2 regions of the Clostridium sp. JNZ X4-2 genome follow, and region 2 is predicted to be linked to the other one. Evidence: riboswitches for the same ligand, from Rfam matches in the RefSeq annotation. Region 2 holds a riboswitch; the other holds the start of a gene.
The links. A riboswitch is a leader RNA that binds a small molecule or an ion and turns the genes downstream of it on or off. The one in region 2 is predicted to bind cobalamin.
Positions count from the first base shown of each region.

Region 1: another riboswitch for cobalamin. It lies ahead of ACYUJ6_RS11755 (energy-coupling factor ABC transporter permease); the one in region 2 lies ahead of ACYUJ6_RS15190 (BMP family ABC transporter substrate-binding protein).

Region 1 covers NZ_CM142685.1:2,447,850-2,452,909, forward strand. Annotated here, with positions in the region: gene ACYUJ6_RS11735 (alpha/beta-type small acid-soluble spore protein) at 15-212, opposite strand; gene ACYUJ6_RS11740 (energy-coupling factor ABC transporter ATP-binding protein) at 390-1,223, opposite strand; gene cbiQ (cobalt ECF transporter T component CbiQ) at 1,238-2,017, opposite strand; gene ACYUJ6_RS11750 (hypothetical protein) at 2,021-2,359, opposite strand; gene ACYUJ6_RS11755 (energy-coupling factor ABC transporter permease) at 2,362-3,030, opposite strand; cobalamin riboswitch at 3,185-3,356, opposite strand; gene ACYUJ6_RS11760 (hypothetical protein) at 3,718-4,170, shown strand; gene ACYUJ6_RS11765 (ferritin-like domain-containing protein) at 4,257-4,685, shown strand; gene ACYUJ6_RS11770 (tryptophan transporter) at 4,740-5,060, opposite strand, start outside.
Region 2 covers NZ_CM142685.1:3,152,693-3,161,349, reverse strand. Annotated here, with positions in the region: gene ACYUJ6_RS15205 (restriction endonuclease subunit S) at 1-901, shown strand, start outside; gene ACYUJ6_RS15200 (glycerol dehydrogenase) at 952-2,043, opposite strand; gene ACYUJ6_RS15195 (acetyl-CoA hydrolase/transferase family protein) at 2,251-3,567, shown strand; cobalamin riboswitch at 3,735-3,917, shown strand; gene ACYUJ6_RS15190 (BMP family ABC transporter substrate-binding protein) at 4,079-5,191, shown strand; gene ACYUJ6_RS15185 (ABC transporter ATP-binding protein) at 5,264-6,781, shown strand; gene ACYUJ6_RS15180 (ABC transporter permease) at 6,774-7,847, shown strand; gene ACYUJ6_RS15175 (ABC transporter permease) at 7,852-8,657, shown strand, end outside.

The DNA.
Region 1 (5,060 bases), 710 kb from region 2:
TTTAATTAATATGGTTACTTTAATCCCTGCTCATAAGCCTCTATCATCTTTTTTACCATCTGTCCCCCTATTGAGCCTGCTTCCCTTGATGTAATATCACCATTATATCCATCTTTTAGATTCACTCCTACTTCTCTAGCTGCTTCCATCTTAAATCTATTAAGACCTTCCTTTGCCTCTGGAACTAAAGTTCTATTTCCATTACCTGTCATGATGAATTCCTCCTTCACATTCTCATAGATTTTTTTATTGAAGTATTTTATTTAATTGTGTATCTAGAGTTTATGTAATTTAAAGTTTTATAAACTATTAAATTCATGACAGATATGAAAAAATCACTGAAATCTTATTAAAAAATTCCAGTGATTCTACTTTTATATCTTTTCATGTCAATTTCTATTTTGATTTTCTAAAACACTTTTGGCCTGACCAATGGTAAGAGGTAATGTATCTGCATTTATTGCTCCATCTCTATCCAGAATTTCAACCAAATGAGCTACTCTTGGAAGTCTTAAATCAATTTTTCGAATAAACTCTTTTTGATTAAACACTTCCTGAGTTGTGCCTCCCCTTACAATTTTTCCTTTATCCAAAAGATAAACCGTATCAGCTAAAAGAGGAACTGTATCCACATCATGGGTGGCAAAGATCAAAGTAATTCCAAGTTTTTTATTTATTATGTCAAGAAGTTTGATTAACTTATATACTCCCCTGGGATCAAGAGCTGCTGTGGGTTCATCCAGAACCATTACCTTAGGCTTCATGGCAAGGACACTTGCAAGTGCTATTCTTTTTTTTTGCCCTCCACTTAAATTATGGGGACTTTTATCATCATAACCTGTCATTCCAACCACCTTTAATGACCATGCTATTGTATCTTCCAATTCCTGCCCTCTCATACCCATGTTCAAAAGCCCATAGGCAATTTCCTGTCGAACTGTAGAATTAAAAAGCTGATCATCAGAGTCTTGAAATACCATGCCTACCATACGTCTTATTTCAACTAAATTTTTTTTGCATACCTGAAGTCCATTTATTGTAATAGTACCTGATTTAGGCTTTAAGATTCCATTAAACAGATGAAAAAGAGTGGATTTACCTGCACCATTGGGACCAAGTATTGCTACCTTTTCCCCGCTTTTTATTTTCATGTTAACATCTTTAAGTGCCAGGCTTCCATCACCATAAGCATAGCTGACTTTATCCACATCAATAAGTTCCATATATTATTCTCCTTTTAAATCAATATATTTGCAATAATTAAAGCTGCCAATAAAACTGCTCCTAATATTCCAAAGCGAAAATCCTTGGCTGGAATGGAGTATGTGAAAAACTTAGCTTGTTTACTCTCTTCGTTATATCCTCTTGAAAGCATGGCATTGTAAACCCTCACACTGCGATCCAAAGATTCTATTATGACATAAACTGCTATTTTTCCCGCATCTTCAGCACGGCGCATCCAACTGGAATTATCTCCCATACGGCTCAATTGGGCATGTCTCATACTTTTTCCCGTATCCTCAATTATAAATATATATCTGTACATCATATCCGCTAAATCTATTATAATTGATGGTACCTTAAATATTCTCAGGGTTTCAAGTATTTCAATCATGGGTGTGCAAAAGGACAGTATACATGCCAGACTAACTGCTGCCATTATCCTGAGCATCAACAAAATTCCAAGTATAAGACCTTCTCTGTAAATATTAAAGCGATATCCAAAAAGGGGAATATAGGTTAATACCTGCTGTCCATTGGTAAATAACATACTGGCAAACACAAGCCATGCTATACTAAAGGGCATAAGCATCCTTTTTATAAGTCTTTTCCAGGGCATATTCAAAGTATAATATCCAATTATAGAAAGTGCCCACAGAGAAACTACTAAGTACCAATGGGAAAGAAAAGTTACAATTATAATTGCACTTAAAAACAAAACTGTTTTTACCCTTCCATCCAAACGGTGTAAAAAACTTTTATTACCAGATATCCTGCCAAATGAAGATAGTTCCATAATTTATTCTTCCTTTAACGATTTTTTATTTTTAGCTGATTCTCCAAACAATTTTTCCCAATGATGTCCCACTATTAAGCCTGCAAAAAAATTTGCTACAGAAAAGGCTCCTACCTGTGCATCACCAGGTAATTCAACAAAAGGCTTGTGATTATTGGATGCCATGGTATTCACCTTGTCATCTGTACCTCCGGCTTCCATTTTATGATTGACCATATATTTTGAAGCCCCAAATATAAAAATAAACAGGATTATCATTACTGTCAACATAATTCTAGTAAATTTATCTAAAAATTTAATGCTTGTACCTTTTCCATTTTTTATATTACCACTTGATTCCATAATTATTTTGCCTCCTCTTTCCTAAGTACACCTGGCAGCAAATCTGGACGTCTTTTTATCATGACCTGAAGAACCAATGCTGTAAATACACCTTCTGCTATAGCTAAAGGCAGCTGAGTAGGACCATAACCTAAAAAGAATATCATCCACTGCTTCATCAAAGGAACATGTCCATGTAAACTTATGGCCAATTCAAGGGCAGCTACCAGATATGTAACTATATCACCTACAAAACCTGCCACTCCTGCGGCCAGCCAAATAGGACTTTTAAAATACCTTAATATTTTCCAACATAAATATCCTAAAATCCCCGCGGCTATACCCATGGAAAAAGTGTTTGCACCAATGGTGGTTATGCCTCCATGTCCTAAAAATATGGCCTGAAAAAACAATACAATAGCTGAAATAACACCAGTTGCAAAAGGTCCTACTATAATAGCTGCCAGTGCAGTACCGCAGGGATGAGAGCAGGAGCCAGTTACAGGAACGGGAATATGCATGCATGATATAACAAATACTGCTACGCCTACCATTGCCAAAAAAGGTTTATAATATAAGTTCTCTTTAACCCTTTTTTTTATCTCCTTAACACCTGGTATCATAAATACAGCACTTATAGCATACCATGTTCCCCAAGCCTGTGGTGATAAAATACCATCTTCAATATGCATTTCTTATTACCTCCAATTTTATATTTAAAAATCCATTTTAATTCTAAATAAAAATTTAACCCCTTAGCTTAAAAGCGCTGAGGGGTTAAAATTTATAAAAAACAATATAAATTCCTATATTACAGTCACCTCCCTATCACTCGTAGAGCTTAATGGTTCCCAAATAATATAGGCAGGTCTTCTGACTTGGAATCATCATCCTTATAACCTTCCCAGTTTCCCAGTGGTATATCTATAAGGACTCCTCTTTTACAGCGGCGGGACCGTGCAGACTTCTCATCTAACTTCCCTTTTAAGTAAAATACACCTATATATTTTAATATTATTTTTGCTATGTTTACTTTTTTTAATACTTAAAAATCATTACATGTAATAATTAAGTTAAGTTTCTCACAAACTTTTAAAGCTGTCAAGTGAAATTAAAAAAAATTAATTCAGAGCAAGCTGCATGTTCTAAATATTTTTTTACTTCATCATAAAATAACTTTTGATTACCTTTTAGTGCAATCACATAGTCAGATATTTTTTGAAAAAGTTGATTTTATCACTTGCAAAATTTTCTATTTATTTACTCATACGTCTGCCATGAAAACTGTACTTAAAGTTTTAATTACTTACCAAAAACGCTTTACAAATTAATAGTAAATATTATATAATTATTATTATAAACTTCTGGGGGGTAATAAATTGGAAACAGAAATAAATTTTAATTCTCTCATAACATCAGTGGGAAATTGTTGTTTAGGAAAAGAAATTTGTGGGGACCACTGTGATAAATCAAATTGTCTAATAGGATATTGTAAAAAAAACTTACTTGACTGTCTTAAATCTGGTCAGCAATTTTTAGATGAAGAGATAGATGAAATCCCACTATTTGATACAAAAGTCTTTGATAAATCCTCTGTTATAGATACAATTGGCCTTATATTAAATCAATGTAAAAGCTGTAATGCTTATCATGACGAGGACTGTATAATAAATATTTTGAGAAGTGCATGTGAAGTAATTTTATTTGGGAACCCAAAAGATTATAAAGGCAGTGTGCTCTTATATCTGGCTGATATAAAAAATGACAATTCGGAAACAGCAGATAAAATTCATGAAGCCTACATACTTAACAAAAAATCATCTCAAAATTAATTATATGTAGTTTATGTATAACCAGCCATGGCGAGGGGCTTACAATACCTTGTACATAGATATTAAGGAAAGAAGGTTATTATAATATGGAAAATGTAAAATTAACTTATGAAACAACCTTGGGAGATACAGAAGGCACTGACGTTGAAAGATTAGTAAAACAGACATTTAAGGGTGAAACAAAAGAAGCTGGTCTATATACTGCTATAGCACGTCAAGCTCAAAGACAGGGATATGGAGACATTGCAGAAATACTAAAAGTTCTTGCAAAAGAGGAAATAGAACATGCTGCTACATGTGCTGAGTTAAACAATATGATAACGGGGGATTGCTTCCAGGATATAAGACAGATGCTGGAAGGAGAAATTTTTGCAAATAAGTCAAAACGTGAAGATGCACTTCACTCAGAAAAATTAAAAATTGATTCTGCAAGAGAGTTTTTTAACTCAGCTTCTAAAGATGAAGGCCGTCATGCCAGAATACTTGAAGGAATACTAAAAAAATATAATAAATAACTTAAAAAAATCAAGGGAGATAAAATAAAATCACGCCCTTGATTTTTTAACAATTTATATTTGTTTTACTGCCCCTCTTTTTACTGCTATATTTATTATATTAAATAAGACTGCACCCACTATGGTGTTTACAACAGCTGCTGGTAACACTACAGTTAAAAATAATGCCGTAAAGCTAGTGCCAAGTCCTACTGTAAGCAAAACTACAGTTAAAAATGCAGTACCGCTTACTATTGTTCCAATTGCCGTAGTCAATACAATATTTATCTGATTATTCACTTTGTCCCTAAAAGGTTTTACCAAAATAAACATTACATTTATAGTTATGAATTTGTCAATTACATTTGCAAATTGTCCTCCTGGAAAAGTTGTAGT
Region 2 (8,657 bases):
GTATTTTTTAATGTGGGATAAAACACAAAATACGTTATTTTCCATGACTATGGAGGGTGAAAACAGCACATCACTTACAAAAAAAATCATTGAAAATCTGGAAATATATATACCACCCATGGCTCAGCAGAAAAGGATTATATTCATCCTCTCTTCATTAGATGACAAAATTAAATTGAATGATGAAATGAACAAAGTGATGAATGAAATGGCAGATACTATTTTTAAATATTGGTTTATGGATTTTGGACCTTTTAGCCGGGGTGAATTTCGAAAAAGCAAAATGGGAATTATACCCAGTGGCTGGAAGGTTGAAAAAATGGAGGATATAGTTCATGTAACAGACGGCACGCATGAATCACCTAAAAAAAAAGAAACAGGATATAAACTTATAACCTCCAGAAATATAAAAAACAACAATATCCAGCTTAAAAATGTTAATTTTATATCAAAAGATGATTTTGAAAAGATCAATAAAAGAAGCAGGGTGGAAAAATTTGATACGCTAATAACCATGATTGGAACTATAGGCAATACACTGTTTGTTCAGGACGAGTGCATAGATTATGCCATAAAAAACATAGGACTTATAAAAACCTCTTCAAGTGAGAAAATGGCAGAGTTTATTTTTATGTATCTGTCTTCCGATAAAATGAAAGATTATATGAAAACTAGAATAACGGGAAACAACCAGAAGTATATTTCCCTTACGGAACTGAGGAATATCCCTGTGATTATTCCTCCTGACAATGTAATCCTAGGGTTTAATAAATTGATTTCAAAGCTGTATAAAAAAATGGCCCAAAATAATTTTATGAGCAGCAATCTCATAAATATAAGGGATATATCTCTTTCAAGACTGGTTTCAGGCAAGGCACTTTTGGAAGATGATATACAATAGCAAAGAAATAAACAGCTGGGGGCAGTTACCATCCACCAGCTGCTTGTTTTTTACTTGTACATTTTTCCCACTTCGTCAGCAGTGAGTATTGCAGAATACACATCTTCTTTTGTAACTTCAAAAGGCATATTTCCCATAGTATCATTTTTATAGCAGGAAATTTCCGCTACCTTCAATAGTTCATCCTTATTTATTTCTTTAATCCCAAGATCACCTAATGTAATTGGAAGACCAACTTGAATACAGAAATTTATCACTTCCTCTATCTCTTCAATAGGACTGTTTTCAAGAATCAACTGTACTAAGGTTCCAAAAGCCACTTTTTCTCCATGATATAATTCATGGCATTCTTTAATTGCTGTAAACCCATTGTGAACAGCATGTGCAGCTGCAATTCCGCTGCTTTCAAAACCAACTCCACTCAAATAAGTGTTTGCTTCAATTATATTTTCTAAAGCCTTAGTAGGCACTTTGTTTAAGACAGATAATTTAGCCTTGAGCCCGTCTTCTAAAAGTGTATCATAACATAATCTAGCAAGTGTGAATGCAGCTTTGGTGGGTTTTCCTCCAGCCATAGTAGTTACTCCGGATTTAACGCAGGCCCTTGCCTCAAAATAAGTGGCCAATGCATCACCCATTCCTGCAATAAGCAGTCTTGCAGGAGCTTTTGCAACTATTTCTGAATCTACAAGTACAAGGTCCGGGTTTTTAGGAAGCATTAAGTATTCACTGAATACACCTTCATCGGTATATATTACAGAAAGTGCACTGCAGGGTGCATCTGTTGCAGCTATAGTTGGAACGATTACAACTGGAACACCGCCATAATAGGCAACTGCTTTTGCAGTATCAAATATCTTACCGCCTCCTACACCAATTACCACATTGTTGTTGTTATGTTTTAATTTTTTGTGAAGCCTGTCTATTTCACTCTTACAGCATTCTCCATTAAAGATTTCAAAAGATAGAGAACAATTTTTGCCTTTGAGGCTTTCTTCTATTGTTTTTCTTGTTCTCTTAATTCCATTTTCACTGGTTATTACCAAAAAACTATTACCCAGATCTTTAATATAGCTGGATATTTTCTTGAGTTCTCCGTTCCCCTGCACATACTTTCCTGTTGAAATAATAGCTTTTAACACATTGACCATCTCCCTTATTTACATATTTATGGAAATTCGTATTTACATTATAACATTAAAATAGATAATATTCAAAATATAAAGAAAATTATCTATTATCAATTAGATATATAAATATGCACCTCCGTGTGTTTGTTTTTTTATTGGCTGAATAAATTTTATATCATACATTAATATGTTAATATTGAATTGAAAGGATGTGTTGAAATGGTTTCCGTAAAATTAAAAAGTTTATATAAAAGTAAGCTGGTTAATGCTGATGAAGCTGTGTCTAAAATCAAGTCTGGTGATAACGTGGTTTTTGGACATGCAGCTGCAGAACCTAGGATGCTTTTACATGCCCTGGTAAGAAATAAGACAAGATATAGAGATGTGGAACTGTACAGTATGCTGTCCATATCTGAAAGTGAATATGTACAGGAAGGGCTGAAAGGATATATCCACTACACTTCTCTATTTCTCGGAAAGAATACAAGAGAAGCTGTTAACTCTGGAAGGTCAGACTATATTCCCTGCTTTTTTCATGAGGTCCCTAAGTTGTTTAAAGAGAATTATATACCCGTAGATGTGGCACTAATTCAGATAAGCAAGCCGGACAAACATGGCTTTTGCAGTTTTGGGGTGTCCAATGATTATATAAAGCCGGCGGCAGAGTGCGCCAAACTGGTTATTGCAGAAGTGAATGAAAATATGCCCAGGGTTTTAGGAGATTGCTTTATAAACATTTCAGACATAGATTATATAGTTGAAAGTTCCAGACCTATAATTGAAATGGAACCTCCTAAAATAGGGGATGTGGAAAAGAAAATAGGTGAGTACTGTGCTTCTTTAATAGAAGACGGATCCACTCTTCAGCTTGGAATAGGAGCTGTCCCGGATGCAGTGCTTTCATCCTTAAAAGACAAAAAGGATTTGGGCATACATTCTGAAATGATATCCGACGGAGTTATAGACCTGGTGGAATCCGGTGTTATCACAAACAGCAGGAAAAGCATCCACAGAGGGAAAATAATAACTACTTTTCTTATGGGAAGCAGCAGATTATATGATTTTGTAGATGACAATCCCATGGTTGAATGTTATCCCGTAGATTATGTAAATGATCCCATGGTTATAATGAAAAATTATAAAATGGTTTGTATAAACTCCTGTGTGGAGATAGATTTGACTGGACAAATATCTTCTGAAAGTATAGGAGTTAAGCAGATAAGCGGTGTGGGCGGACAGATTGATTTTGTAAGGGGAGCCAGTATGGCTGAAGGCGGAAAATCCATTATGGCCATATCATCCACTACAGCAGGGGGAAAGATATCAAGAATAGTTCCTTTCCTAAATAGGGGGGAGGCTGTTACAACTTCAAGGAATGATATACAGTATATAGTTACTGAGTATGGAATAGCCCAGCTTAAAGGAAAGTCACTGAGAGAAAGACATAAAGAGATTATAAAAATTGCCCATCCAAAATTCAGGGATAAACTTATAGAAGAATTTGAAAGCAGGCTTAAATGCAGATACTGTGAGTAGACAATATATTATGTTAAAATCCCTTGTATAGGTGATATAATATGCAGGAAGTGATTTATGTGAAAACGTAGATCACTTCTTTTTTAGGAATATTTGATTTGAATATGTGTTGACTGTGTAAATCTTATATCATATACTTAACAATAAGATAATAAATGGTTGTAAAAATTTAATATTTAATGTTAGGTGCTGTTTTTTAACAGTTGAAAGGAAAAGTTGAAGAAGCACTGCAGCCCCACCGCTACTGTATGGAGGATGAAACCTTGTTTATATCACTGGTAATGTATCTGGGAAGATAAGGGAGTAAAATGAATCTGAGCCAGGAAGCCTGCCTGACATTTTTGTTAATTCTTTCGGAGGGAGGGTATTATACATTTTGTTAAACTGCGTTTTATTTGTAATATATACGCAAATGGTTACATTCAGATGTAAATAATGGCGATCCGCAAGGGTCTCCTTTTTATTTTGTTCAAAAATTTTTTGACGACGAATTATAATATGGGGGGAAATTATGAAAAAATTGAGAAAAGTCAGTCTGGTTTTATTGTGTGTTATTGTGGCAATGTCAAGTTTTATAGTCGGATGTCAAAACAAGACCAAGGAGCAATCTGCCTCGAGTAATAAAAAAATTAAAGTTGCTTTTGTCTATGAAGGTCCTATAGGTGATACAGGCTGGAATTATGCCCAGGAGCAGGGCAGAAAATATCTGATGAGTCATATGCCAAATGCAGAAGTAACATATGTGGACAATGTTCCTGAAACTGCCGATTCAGAAAAAGTATTTACACAACTTGCCCAAAAAGGAAATAAAATTATATTTGGGACAACTTATGGATATATGGATTATATGGCTGATGTGGCAAAAAAGTTTCCAAATGTAGTTTTTATGCACTGCAGTGGATATAAAACTTCAAGTAATTTAGGTACATATTTTGGACGTGACTATGAAGGCAGATATCTTTCCGGAGTCATTGCAGGAAAATATACAAAGAGCAATGTAATAGGGTTTGTAGCTCCATTTTCCATACCTGAGGTGGTAAGAAATATTGATGCATTTACACTGGGGGCTCAATCGGTAAATCCAAATGTAAAAGTTAAAGTGGTTTATACAAATTCCTGGAGTGATCCGGCAACTGAAAAAACAGCCTCCAACAGTCTTGTAGATGCGGGAGTGGATGTGCTTGCAATGCACCTGGATTCTACAACTGTACCCCAGACTGCACAGGAAAGGGGAGTGTATGCAATTGGATTCAGTTCCGATATGAGATCCAAAGCTCCAAAAGCAGTACTTGGAGGAGCAGTATGGAACTGGGGACCCTATTATGTAAAAGCAGTTAAAGCTGTAGCTGATGGTACATGGAAATCATCACAATATTGGGGTGGAATTGAAGATAATTCAATAATTGACATAGGGCCTTACGGAAATATGGTAGACAGTGATGTAAGATCACTGGTTGCAAAGGATAGAAGCAATATTATAAATGGAAAATTCAATGTGTTTGAAGGACCTGTATATGACCAGTCAGGAAATCTGAAAGTTGCTGAAGGCCAGAAGCTTACGGATGAACAAATGCTTTCACTTAACTGGTTTGTAAAAGGCATTGAAGGAACAATTTCTAAATAAAGTATGTTATTTTTACATACCGGCTTTTTAAAAAAGCCGGTATGCAGATTTTAAAGGTTTGAGAGGGATAGCATGGAAAAAATACCAATAGTTGAAATGATAAATATATCCAAACAATTTTCTAAAATACCTGCCAATGACAAAATTTGTTTTTCATTAAATGAAGGAGAGATTCATGCACTTTTAGGAGAAAATGGAGCGGGAAAGAGTACTCTTATGAATATATTATCAGGGCTTTACAGGCCGGACAGCGGTAAGATAAAAATAAATGGAAAAACTGTGGAATTTAATTCACCAAAAGACTCCATAACCTGTGGCATAGGAATGGTTCACCAGCATTTTGAACTGGTGGATGCATTCACGGTTTCGGAAAATATAATGATGGGCCTTAAGAACTTAAAACAAATTTATAATAAGAGGCTTATAAACAATCAGATTGTAAAATGTGCTGAAAAATATGGGCTGAAGGTAGAGCCGGATGCAAAGATATGGCAGCTTACAGTAGGCGAGAAACAAAAAGTGGAGATTGTAAAAGTGCTGATGCATGGAGCAAAAGTACTTATAATGGATGAACCTACGGCAGTGCTTACAGAAAATGAAATAGAGGCTTTTTATAATACCCTCCATTTGCTTGTAAAAGAAGGAAAATCCATCATAATAATATCACATAAAATGAAGGAAATTATAAAAAATACCGATAGAATCACAGTATTGAGAAATGGTAAATCAATAGGCACATTTAATACAGGAGATGTGGAAGAAAACGAAATTTCAGAAATGATGATGGGAAAAGGTAAAATATATATTTTAAGTAAAAGAGCTGAAATAAAACAGAGAAAAGTTTTAGAAATGAAAAATGTATGCTGTGATTCTCTAAAAGGATCTGTAAAGTTAAAGGATATATCTTTTAGTATACATGAAGGTGAGATATTTGGCATTGCAGGAATCGATGATAATGGGCAGAGAGAACTGGCAGAAGTAATTGCAGGACTTGTTCCCATTGAAAAGGGCGATATAATTTTAAATGGATCAAGCTGTATGAATGAAAACAGGAGAAAACATATAGAAAAGGGGATAGGTTATGTACCCGAGGACAGGATGAGCACAGGACTTGTAGGAAATATGAATATCTCCGAAAATATGATACTTGAAAGTTATAGATATACTCCTGGATTTTATATAAACTGGGATAAAATATGTAAAAAAACAGCCCATGTAATTAAACAATTTGGCATTAAGACATCTTCTATAAATGATAATATCAGCGTAATGTCCGGAGGAAATATACAAAAGCTTCTTCTGGCCAGGGAAATTGAGCTGGATCCCCATATAATTGTCCTTTCATATCCCTTTAGAGGTCTTGATGTAGGTGCTTCACAATATATAAAAAAACTTTTGATAGATGAGAGAAATAAAGGCAAGGCAATTCTCCTTATCTGTGAAGAAGTTGAAGATTTATTACAGCTTTCAGACAGGATTGCCGTACTGCACCAGGGATCCATAATGGGTATAGTAAAACCTTGTCAAGTTAATGTTAAATCAATAGGACTTATGATGTATGGAAATGAAAGGGATGATTATAGTGGCTAACTCAGATTTTATAAGATGGAAGCTGGAAAAAACGAATTCCTGTTCCATGATAAAACAGATAATTGTTCCTGTTGTGTCCTTAATGGGTGGAATTGTATTTTCATCTGTTATAATTGCCATTACTGGAAATGATCCGGTAGATGTGTGCTATCAGATATTTTCGGGAGCCTTCGGATCCTTATATGGTATTTCTGAAACTGTGGCAAAGTCCATTCCGCTTATGCTCACTTCCCTTGGAGTTTCACTGGCATTTCGCATGAAGCTCTGGAATATAGGAGGAGAAGGTCAATTTTTTATGGGAGCTTTTGGGGCTTCCTGGGCTGCGCTTAAGTTTCCGGAACTTCCCATTGGAGAACTTTTAATGCTTATGTTTGTATGTGGTTTTATATCAGGGGGAATATGGGCTCTGATAGCGGCAGTTCCAAAAGCATTTTTAAATATAAATGAAACTATAAGCACACTTCTTTTAAATTATATAGCTATTTTGTGGGTTCAGTATCTGGTATTTGGCCCCTGGAAGGATCCTGAAGGTAAAAATTTTCCTGTAACTGCAACTTTTTCACAAAATGCCACTTTGCCCTCTTTTGGAAATACAGATATAAATGCAGGGCTTTTTATTGCATTTATAATTGCAATGCTGATGTTTTTGATTCTCAAGTATTCCAAATGGGGATATGAAATAAAAGTCAGCGGAAATAATAAAAATACGGCGATTTATGCAGGCATGAATTATATAAAGAATATACTGATTGTCATGTTTATAAGCGGTGGAATAGCCGGAATAGCTGGTATGGTAGAGATATCAGGCGTAATTCACAGGCTTCAGCAGGATATATCTCCAGGATATGGATATACGGCCATTATAATAGCCCTTTTGGCAAGGCTGAATCCATTTTGTATAATAATTGTTTCATTTTTTATGGGGGGACTTTTTGTAGGAGGATATAATCTGCAGACATCGGGTTTTTCGCTGAGCACAGTTTTGATGTTTCAGGGTTCTATACTGCTTTTTGTACTTGGCAGTGAAATATTGCTTAAGTATAAACTGGTGAGGAGGGGAGAGTGATCATATGAACAGTACCTTTATGATTTCAGTGATTGCGGCGGGCATTGTTGCAGGAACCCCGCTGTTATATGCATGCCTTGGTGAAATCCTATCTGAAAAGTCGGGAATTATGAATCTGGGAGTGGAAGGTATGATGCTTGTAGGAGCTGTAGTGGGATTTGCAGTGAGTATTCATACTCAAAATAAGTGGATGGGTTTTATGGCAGGCTGCAGTGCTGGTGCAATCCTGGCATTTTTTCATGGTATCCTTACCATAAAATTGAAGGCCAATCAGGTGGCAAGCGGTGTGGCTCTTACTATATTTGGTACAGGGCTTAGTGCATATTTGGGGAAATCTTATATTGGGGTGCTTCCCTCTGTGTCATTTAAGGAAATAAGTATACCATTTTTAAATGAAACACCTGTAATAGGAAAAATTTTTTTTAAAAATGATGCCCTGGTATATCTGAGTTTTATACTGGTTTTTGTAATGTGGTTTGTACTGTATAAGACGAAAGCAGGACTTATAGTGAGAACTGTTGGTGAAAATCCATCTGCCGCAGATGCAGCCGGCATAAATATTTTTCTTGTAAGATATACATGTGTAATTTTAGGAGGCATGTTGTCGGGAGCTGCAGGAGCATATATATCACTTGCATATTCTCCTTCCTGGAGTGAAAATATGACCGCAGGCAGGGGATGGATTGCAGTAGCTCTTGTAATATTTGCAATGTGGAATCCCATTCGGGGTATGATAGGAGCATATATTTTTGGAATTATAAATTCCCTTGGACTTCATCTTCAAGCTTTCGGCTTTGCTGTTCCTGTATA